One region of the Lysinibacillus sp. FSL K6-0102 genome, then DNA from elsewhere that is predicted to be linked to it. Evidence: riboswitches for the same ligand, from Rfam matches in the RefSeq annotation. Region 1 holds a riboswitch; each other region holds the start of a gene.

The links. Region 1 has a riboswitch for thiamine pyrophosphate ahead of thiT (energy-coupled thiamine transporter ThiT). Riboswitches for the same ligand answer to the same signal wherever they lie in the genome.
Region 2: another riboswitch for thiamine pyrophosphate. It lies ahead of thiM (hydroxyethylthiazole kinase); the one in region 1 lies ahead of thiT (energy-coupled thiamine transporter ThiT).
Region 3: another riboswitch for thiamine pyrophosphate. It lies ahead of NYE73_RS13415 (ABC transporter substrate-binding protein); the one in region 1 lies ahead of thiT (energy-coupled thiamine transporter ThiT).

The regions. Positions count from the first base shown of each region.
Region 1 covers NZ_JBBOPH010000001.1:4,139,117-4,142,399, reverse strand. Annotated here, with positions in the region: gene NYE73_RS21125 (AAA family ATPase) at 1-751, shown strand, start outside; gene NYE73_RS21120 (hypothetical protein) at 792-914, opposite strand; gene NYE73_RS21115 (DUF4870 domain-containing protein) at 970-1,293, opposite strand; TPP riboswitch at 1,419-1,526, shown strand; gene thiT (energy-coupled thiamine transporter ThiT) at 1,661-2,221, shown strand; gene map (type I methionyl aminopeptidase) at 2,384-3,139, shown strand; gene NYE73_RS21100 (hypothetical protein) at 3,169-3,283, opposite strand, start outside.
Region 2 covers NZ_JBBOPH010000001.1:3,592,431-3,595,713, forward strand. Annotated here, with positions in the region: gene mbcS (acyl-CoA synthetase MbcS) at 1-1,072, opposite strand, end outside; TPP riboswitch at 1,263-1,360, shown strand; gene thiM (hydroxyethylthiazole kinase) at 1,444-2,211, shown strand; gene thiD (bifunctional hydroxymethylpyrimidine kinase/phosphomethylpyrimidine kinase) at 2,199-3,023, shown strand; gene thiE (thiamine phosphate synthase) at 3,013-3,283, shown strand, end outside.
Region 3 covers NZ_JBBOPH010000001.1:2,646,371-2,649,653, reverse strand. Annotated here, with positions in the region: gene parC (DNA topoisomerase IV subunit A) at 1-1,043, shown strand, start outside; TPP riboswitch at 1,152-1,262, shown strand; gene NYE73_RS13415 (ABC transporter substrate-binding protein) at 1,416-2,411, shown strand; gene NYE73_RS13410 (thiamine-binding protein) at 2,413-2,703, shown strand; gene NYE73_RS13405 (ABC transporter permease) at 2,703-3,283, shown strand, end outside.

The sequences.
Region 1 (3,283 bases):
TCAGATTACCGAAGGGGCTACATACCTTCAAGGAAAAGAGAAGCAAGATTTAGAGGCGATGGAAGCAAGAGTAGAACAGCAGCGAATTTCCTATGAGGAAGCATTTAAACGTTTGCAACAGATGAATGGCTTTATACAAGCATGCCAAGGCTTTAGTGAAAGGGTGGAAGAAATAGCGAAAGAGCTTCATTTACTTGAACAAGAAGCAGGACGAGTAAAGGAGCTCTATGGATTATTAAATGGACAAAATTCGAAAAAGCTATCCTTTGAGCGTTATATACAAATTAACTACTTAGATCAAATTACAGAAGCTGCCAATATACGTCTGTATCATTTATCAAACGGTCAATTTGAGCTTAGACGTTCAGATAGATTAGAAAAGCATGCGAAGCAAAGTGGCCTTGGTCTTGATGTTTATGATGCTTATACAGATCAATTACGAGATGTCAAAACTTTATCAGGTGGCGAAAAGTTTAATGCTTCGTTGAGCCTTGCATTGGGGATGGCAGATGTGATTCAAAGCTACCAAGGTAATATTCATATTGAAACGATGTTTATTGATGAGGGCTTTGGCTCGCTCGATGAGGAATCACTAAATAAAGCAATCGATACATTAATTGATTTGCAGGATTCTGGTCGTATGATTGGCGTTATTTCGCATGTGCCTGAATTGAAATCTGCGATGCCAGCAGTTTTACATGTGGAAAAAACATTAAATGGCCATAGTCAAACCCATTTTGAAGTGAAATAAAACGAAGGCGTATTTCCTCTAAAAGGAATACGCCTCCGTTTTATTTTTTTCGAGTTGTGGTTGTAGGCGTTGTGCCCTTTTTTGCAGCCATTACTTTTTTTACGATAGGAATAACAATAGGTGCTAACTTAACGGCAGTTTTTACAACGTTTGATACTTTCATCCCAAAACAGCTCCTTTTACAATTACTACTACCTGTTTCACTTAAAAATAAAACATTAACGGATAACACGAACAGCCTGAATTATATTCCAAATCACAATACCTAGTGAGACGAGAGCATAGATGGCGAATGAAACAAACCAAATAATCATCACTGTATTATTACTGGAGGTTGGATCTAAACTAAATGTGGAAAAAACAAAGACAATAAAGAACAGGATGCCAAAAACAAAAGGAACTAAATGAGAGACAAGTGCACGAATCGAATGTTTTTTTACATCACTATCTTTAGTCACGAAATATACAATTAATGGAACGATAAAAGGGGCGAAGAAAATACTAAGATAACTAAAGGCAGCTAAAATTTTTTGATTCTCCATAGTTGTACCTCCTTTTTAAATATTTACGCATGAAAAACAGCAAAGTTTCAAAAAAATGATGTATGGAAGGTTGTAATCCTTCAATCCTTTGCGTACAATGAGAGTGTTCAAATAAATTCAGATGTAACGACCACAAGGGGAGCTGATGATGTCAGCTGAGACTGGGCACGTAATGCCTTGACTCTTCGAACCTGTAAGTTAACGCTTGCGTAGGGATGTGGATAGAAACCGACACTTGTACGATGTGAGGCTCTGTCCTGACATCGTTTTTTCGTCCGTAAAGGAAAAAAGGTGTCAGAAAGAGACATATCAGCGCTTTTCTATTCCTGCTCTTGTATCCTACATCGGAACAAAGGAGAGAATATGTATGGACAAAAAAAGACTATTAATGCTAGTGGAGATTGCGATTTTTGCAGCGATAGGTCTCGTACTGGATCAGGTTTCCTTTAAAGTATGGGCACAAGGCGGCTCAGTTAGTCTTGTTATGGTACCAATTATGTTAATAGCATTTCGCTGGGGCTTAGTAGCTGGTCTTACTACGGGACTACTTGTGGGTGTTATGCAAACAATGTTTGGTTCTTATATCGTGCACTGGCTACAAGGATTACTAGATTATGGTGTTGCTTTTACTGTTGTAGGATTAGCGGCGGTTGTACGTGGACCAGTGTTAGACGCTGCTAAACATATGAACAAAACAAAAATGGCACTTTATATAATCATAGGTACCGTTTTCGCGGGCTTCTTACGATACACAGCACATACAATTGCTGGTGCTGTATTTTTTGCCGAATATGCGGGTGACCAGAATGCATGGATCTATTCCATCATCTACAATGGTACATATATGCTACCAGCAACCATTTTAACGGCTGTCGTTGGTGTTCTTTTATTCACAGCCGCTCCCCAATTAATGCAAAGAAAATTTTAACGCTAGTCCCTTCACATGAGTGGAGGGACTTTTTTGTCGTGAATAACTCTTTTAGCACTTTGCAAAGTAGGAAAGCATACAATATTTAAAGCGTTTATCGTTATACGCATAAAAAGTTATGTTATATTAAAGAATAGATATTAGATGAAAGGGACGTTATACATGATTGTAAAAACGCAAGAAGAGATTGAAGCTTTTAAAAAAATAGGACGCATTTGTGCTGAAATTCGCGAAGCAATGAAAGCTGCCACAAAACCAGGTGTTACAACACTTGAGCTTGATGAAATTGCTGGTCGCATGTTTGCAGAGGCTGGCGCTATTTCAGGACCAAAGGGAGAATATGATTTTCCAGGGTATACATGTATTAGCGTCAATGAAGAAGTAGCACATGGTATTCCAGGAAAGCGTGTTATTCAAGAGGGAGATATCGTAAATATTGATGTTTCAGGCTCTTTAAATGGCTATTTTGCTGACACAGGTATTTCATTTGTTGTGGGTGATGGCTATGAGGACAAAGAAAAGCTTTGCCGTGTTGCTAAAAGTGCCTTTGATCGAGCAATGACAAAGGTAAAGGCTGGATCTAAATTAAATCAAATTGGTAAAGCTGTTGAACGCGAGGCAAATGCTAATGGGTTAACTGTTATTATGAATTTAACAGGTCATGGCTTAGGTCAATCTTTACATGATGAACCAAACCATATTTTAAATTATTACGATGCATGGGATTCTACTATTATGAAAGAAGGTATGGTCCTTGCGGTTGAGCCATTTATCTCAGCAAAGGCAGAGCATATCGTAGAAGCAGGTGATGGCTGGACATTCGTGACGCCTGATAAATCACTTGTAGCTCAAATCGAACATTCAGTCATTGTAACAAAAGATAAACCAATTATCTTAACGTCATTAGACGAAGAATAGGATGTAATGAAAAAATCCTGCTAACCAATTTATTTTTGGTAGGCAGGATTTTTTTTAATAAATAAAATGCCAACAAAGAGAACACCGCATAAAAATAAAGCGGCTGTAGTAACAAGTAGCTCATCAAAACCATTATGTATGGCG
Region 2 (3,283 bases), 550 kb from region 1:
CCAAATCATTAATAATTTCAACAGTGTTGCCGGGAGTAGGTTTCCCCATAGAGCCAACTCTTGCTTCCATCCCTACCATTGTGCCCACCAATAATGTATTTTCCGTTTGTCCATAGCCATCTCGTACTTGTAATTTGAATGTTTCCAAGAATACTTTAATGACCTCACTATTTAATGGCTCACCAGCTGATACGGCTTGGCGAATGGCACTTAGATCATATTCATGTAAATTTTCAAGCGCTGCCATAAAACGATATTCAGTTGGTGTACAGCATAGTACATTAATTTTGAATTTCTCAAGCAATGCTAGATAAGAAGCTGCATCGAATTTACCTTTGTAGACAAATGCAGTAGCACCACTACCTAAAGTAGCTAGAAACGGACTCCATATCCATTTTTGCCATCCTGGTGCTGCAGTTGCCCAAACAATATCATTTTCTTGTACACCCAACCAATGTGGTGCTGTTGTTCGTAAATGTGCATAGCCCCAACTATGCGTATGCACTGCTGCTTTGGGATTTCCTGTTGTTCCACTTGTATAGGCTAAAAATGCATTGTCTGTGCTTTTTGTTGGGATAGGATTTATGTAGATTGTAGGTTGATTATGCATTTTTTCAAGTATGTTCTGCCAAGGTTTGTGCGCATTTCCTATGACAAATTGCAGTAAGCCTTGTAAATTTCCTACTTGATCAAACTGTTCGATATAGGGTTCAAATGCAATAACTGCTTTAGCATTTGCATGATGAATTCGATACTCAATATCCTTTGTTCTTAACATTTCAGAACTTGGAATAATGGTTAAACCCGCTTTCAATGCAGCAATATATACAATATATGCTTCCACAGAGCGTGGGACCATCACTAAAATGACATCACCTTTCTTTAAACCTTGCTTGGTGAATACATGTGCTACTTGATTTGCTTTTTCCAATAAATGTGCATATGTAATACATTGGATGTCTTGGTTTTCTTCATAAATGATTAAAGCATTTTTGGCTGCATCCTGAGCATATTTTTCAATTTCCTCTACTATGTTATACCATTCTGGTGCAACTAAATCTTGTCTTTTCATGGCAATTGCCCCCTTTTGTTATGACACATTATAAAACTCTTTTTTCAGCATTTTCAATGGTTTGTGCTTAATTTCGGTAAAGTCATGACAACTATCATACCCTCCTATATGGCATCGGTCACATTTTATCTATAGGAAAACTTGCTATTGAATACAAATGAAAAGTATGGTACATTTTGGTCAACTAAAAGCAAGATTGCAGGGGGACTCGTAAGAGTTGAGAAGGTAAAACCTGACCCTTTGAACCTGTTAGTTAATACTGACGTAGGGAGCAATAAACATCGTTTTCAGATGAAAGGCTCTTTTCGTGCATTTTTACACAAAAAGAGCCTTTTTTGCATGCTTACGTCCATCCCTAAAGGAGGACTACAATGATTTTTCAAACAATTCGTCAACAGCAACCACTTATCCATTGTATAACCAATTATGTAGTGGCAAATTTTCAAGCAAATGGTTTATTAGCGATAGGTGCTTCACCAGTAATGGCCGATGACTACCAAGAGGTAGAGGAGATGGTGGCCATTGCTCAAGCATTATTAATTAATATTGGAACACTTAATGATCGCACAAAAAGTGCCATGTTATTAGCAGGTGAAAAAGCCAATAAACTTGGTATTCCTGTTATTTTAGATCCTGTCGGAGTTGGAGCCACAACTTATCGTAAGGAAACCGTAAGATACTTACTTGAAAACATACACTTTGCCGTGATTCGCTGTAATCTCGGCGAGCTAGCAGCAATAGTTGGTGTAAATTGGCAACAAAAGGGTGTAGATAGTGGTCATGGCACTATCGCTACGGAATTAGAAGCCACATCATTGGCTCAACGCTATCAATGCATTGTTATTGTCACAGGAGAACGCGATTTTATAACTGATGGCAAGCATAGCCAATGGATCGCTGGTGGTCATCCACAAATGACGGAAGTAACGGGTACAGGTTGTTTACTTAGCGCAATTTGTGGCGCAGCCTATAGTGTAAGCCATAATCCTTACCAACAATTAACAGAAACACTTACTTACTATAAAAAAGCAGGTGTACTGGCATCCGCATTTACTGCAGACATTGGTGATTTTCAAATAGCCTTACTCAATGCTATACATCGCTTATCAAAGGATGGTGCAGCTTCATGCATATTGTAACAACAATCGCTGGCTCAGATAGTGGTGGAGGCGCGGGTATACAGGCTGATTTAAAAACATTTCAGGAATTAGAAGTGTTCGGTACTTCTGTTATTACTGCTCTAACTGCTCAAAATACTTTGGGTGTAACAGGTGTTTGCCCTATTGACGTTTCCTTTATAAAAAAACAATTAGAGGCCTTAGTAGAAGATTTTCCAATCGCTGCGATTAAAACAGGAATGCTTTATTCCTCAGAAATTATCAAAGCAATTGCACACCAGATCAGGGAGCTAAACATTCCACTGATTGTTGATCCGGTGATGATTGCAAAAGGTGGGGAAAGCCTATTACAGCAAGAAGCTATCGATGCCTTACGCTCAACTTTATTACCACTTGCTACGGTTGTTACGCCCAATATACCCGAGGCAGAGACACTTACTGGGAGATCTATTCATCATTTTGAAGATATGAAAGAAGTAGCTCAAAGCTTGTTACAGCTAGGTGTACAATGTGTCATCATTAAAGGTGGTCATATAGCAGATCCACTTTATGCCATTGATTATGTATTTTGCAAAAATGGACGTTCTTTTTCTTTGCAGTCTCCACGAATCCAAACAAAAAATACGCATGGTACTGGATGTACATTTTCCGCAGCACTTACTGCTTTTCTTGGACAAGGATTTGCTCTGGAAAATGCCATTATGGAAGCTAAAAAATATATCCAATTAGCTATTATGTTTAATTTATCGATTGGAAATGGTCATGGACCCACTAATCATTTTGCTTATCAACAGTATAAGGAAGGCTGTGAGGTGATTATTCATGAAACGTGAGGATTTGGAGCTTTATTTTATTATGGGTACGAGCAATGTTCCTCCTCAAGAACAACCTATCTATATCCTAGAAAAAGCCTTGCAAGCAGGCATTACAATGTTTCAATTTCGTGAAAAAGGTCCTCACGCGTTAACTGGACTTGCCTATGAACAATTTGCACGCCAATGCCAAAAACTATGTCATCACTATCATGTGCCCTTTATCATTAATGACGATGTTGATCTAGCGATACGACTAGGAGCTGATGGTGTTCATATCG
Region 3 (3,283 bases), 1.5 Mb from region 1:
TTAAACAAGAGTTACTAGATATTAAGAAACGCTTTACAGAGCCTCGTCGCTCGAAGATTGAGCAAGAAATTGAAGAAATCAAAATTACATTGGATGTCCTTGTGCCAAGTGAAGAGGTTGTCGTGACAGTAACGAAGGATGGTTATATTAAACGTACATCCATACGTTCTCATGCCGCTTCAAACGGGCAAGATTTTGCCATGAAGGATTCGGATTATTTATTGTATGAAGCAAATTTAAATACACAGCACCATCTACTGCTTTTCACAAATCGAGGCAATTATATTTATCAGCCTGTTCATGAGCTGCCTGATATACGCTGGAAGGATCTCGGCCAGCATATTTCAAGTATTGTACCAACAGGGGAAGATGAATCGATTATTGCGGTTTATGGTTTCGAAACCTTTGACCAGCCAAATACGTATGTTTTCACAGCCACAAAAGATGGCCAAATTAAGCGCTCACCACTCGCAGACTATGCGGTAACGCGTTATTCAAAGCCAATTAAAACGATGAATGTCAAGGCTGGTGATGCGATGATCTATGCATCATTTGTGACTGATGACGTGGAGCTGATGCTCACAACGGATACAGCCTATGCGATTCGTTTCCCAATGGAGGAACTACCTGTGACAGGTGTGAAAACAGGTGGTGTGAAAGGGATCACACTAAAAGATGGAGAAGCCTTAGTTGGAGTCAATGTATTACAGCCTGATGTTACCCAATATGTAGTGATTGTGACACAGCGTGGGGCCGTGAAAAAAATGAATGTCGCTGAAGTTGAAGTAGCAAGTCGTGCAAAACGTGGACTAAAAGTATTAACAGAGTTAAAAGCAAACCCTCACCGAATTGTGGCAGTTGTTCAAGCAACAGACGAGGAGCAGGTTGTGATTGAAACTGAAAAAGGTGTTCAAGAGATGATTGACGTACAAGCATTGTCTCGTGCGGATCGCCATTCCAATGGTTCATTTAAAGTGGATATTGCAACAGATGGAGCAATTTCTCATGTTGTAACAGCCAAAAAAGAACAGAAACCAAGCTAAATGCATGCCCAGTCTCTAAGGAGTACTGGGCTTTAAGCTCTATTCCAAAATAGCACCTTGTCATTTAAGTGAAACTATGGGTATAATAATCATCGAAAAGTTCATAGCGAAAGAATGTAGGGGGGCTAGTAATTGCTAGCTGAGATTGTGTCCGATAGACGCTGACCCTTTGAACCTGATTTGGCTCGTACCAGCGTAGGGAACATCTATTCAAAAAGCAAAGTTTTGAAGATTGATTGCAATACGTCTGGGAGGAATCCTAGGCGTTTTTTTATGTTTTCAAGCAACAGCTTGCCAACATTGTATACGCTTTCTTCTGGTGACAACATTCATTCATGAACACTTTCATATTACAAACTGGGAGGCTTTCGCATGAAAAAATGGTTTTTTATTTTATTGGCAGCACTATTGACATTAGTAGGCTGTAGTGACAAGGATGACAAGCAGGCTGCAGACAAGCTGAAAAAGGTGTCTGTGGTACTGGATTGGACGCCGAATACAAATCATACAGGACTATATGTTGCCAAAAAACTCGGTTATTTTGAGGAACAGGGTTTAGATGTTGATATTATTATGCCTGGTGAGGCGGGCGCAGATCAGCTTGTTGCTTCTGGAAAGGCGGATTTTGGCGTGAGCTATCAGGAAGGCATAACACAGGCACGAGTCCAGGATGTGCCGCTGGTCTCCATCGCAGCAATTATACAGCATAATACATCTGGCTTTGCTTCTATTGCTTCAAAGAGCATTACATCGCCAAAGGATTTTGAAGGTAAAACCTATGGTGGTTGGGGCGCGCCATTAGAGCAAGCCGTTTTACAATCACTCATGCAAAAAGAAAAGGCAGATATTAATAAGCTAGATATCGTCAATGCAGGGGATTTAGATTTCTTCACAATGATGGAAAAAGATATAGATTTTGCTTGGATTTATTATGCATGGACTGGGATTGAGGCTGAGCTGCGTGGGGAAAAGATTAATATGCTATATCTTACAGATTATAGTGATCAATTGGATTATTATACGCCAGTTTTAGCTACAAATGAAAAAATGATACAGGACAACCCGAATGTAGTCAAAGCCTTTGTGGCAGCTGCATCGAAGGGCTATGAATACGCAATTGAAAACCCAAGTGAAGCGGCTGATATTTTAATCGAAGCGGCCCCTGATTTAGATAAAGCGTTAGTGCATAAAAGTCAGGAATGGCTGGCTGATAAATATCAGGATGATGCCAAGCAATGGGGAGAGCAAAAGCTTTCTGTGTGGGAAAATTACGCGAAATGGATGTCAAGCAATCAAGTACTAGAGGGCGAATTTGATGCGAAAAAAGCCTTTACTAATGATTTCTTACCTAAAAAGGAGGCCAAATAAGATGGCAAATTCATTAATCAGTGTACAAATCATTCCGAAGACAGAGAAATATGAAGATGTTATACCATATGTCGATGCAGCAATTGCGGTGATCGATGCTTCTGGGGTGAAATATGAGGTACATCCATTGGAAACAACGATGGAGGGTGAGCTTTCAACATTGCTCCAAATCATTGAAAAAATGAATGAGAAAATGATTGAACTTGGTGCCATTAATGTCATTACACAAGTGAAAATTTTATATCAGCCAACGGGTATTACGATGGATACATTAACGGAGAAATATCAGTAATGAAACGTGCATTACAGAAGGGAAGGACGATAATTTTTATTGCCTTCCTCTTGTTCATATGGGAACTAATCGTGCGGTTTGCTGAAGTTCCTCATTGGTTAGTTCCCACACCAAGTAGTATTTTGTCAGAAGCCATCCAGTCGTATCAAACCTTTCTACCACATGCATTCGCTACAGTACAATTAGCTCTACTAGGTTTGGCCATTGGCATCGCTTGTGGGCTAACGGTGGCAATAGTGTTGCATCGATTTACATTTATTCGAGAACTGTTTTATCCAATTCTTATTATGTCGCAGAATGTTCCTATTCTAGTCTTGGCACCGCTCCTTATTATTTGGTTTGGCTTTGGCTTATTACCGAAGCTTATCATTATCTGTCTTGTGTGCTTTTTCCCGATTGTCATTGCAGCGATGGATGGATTTAGACAAACAGCTCCAGAATTAAAGCATTATTTTGCCATGGTTGGTGCTACAAGGGCACAAACCTTTTGGAAGCTGGAATGGCCTTATGCCTATCCTGCTATTTTTTCAGGCATTAAAATTGCGGCTACATATAGTGTGATGGGGGCTGTGATTGCGGA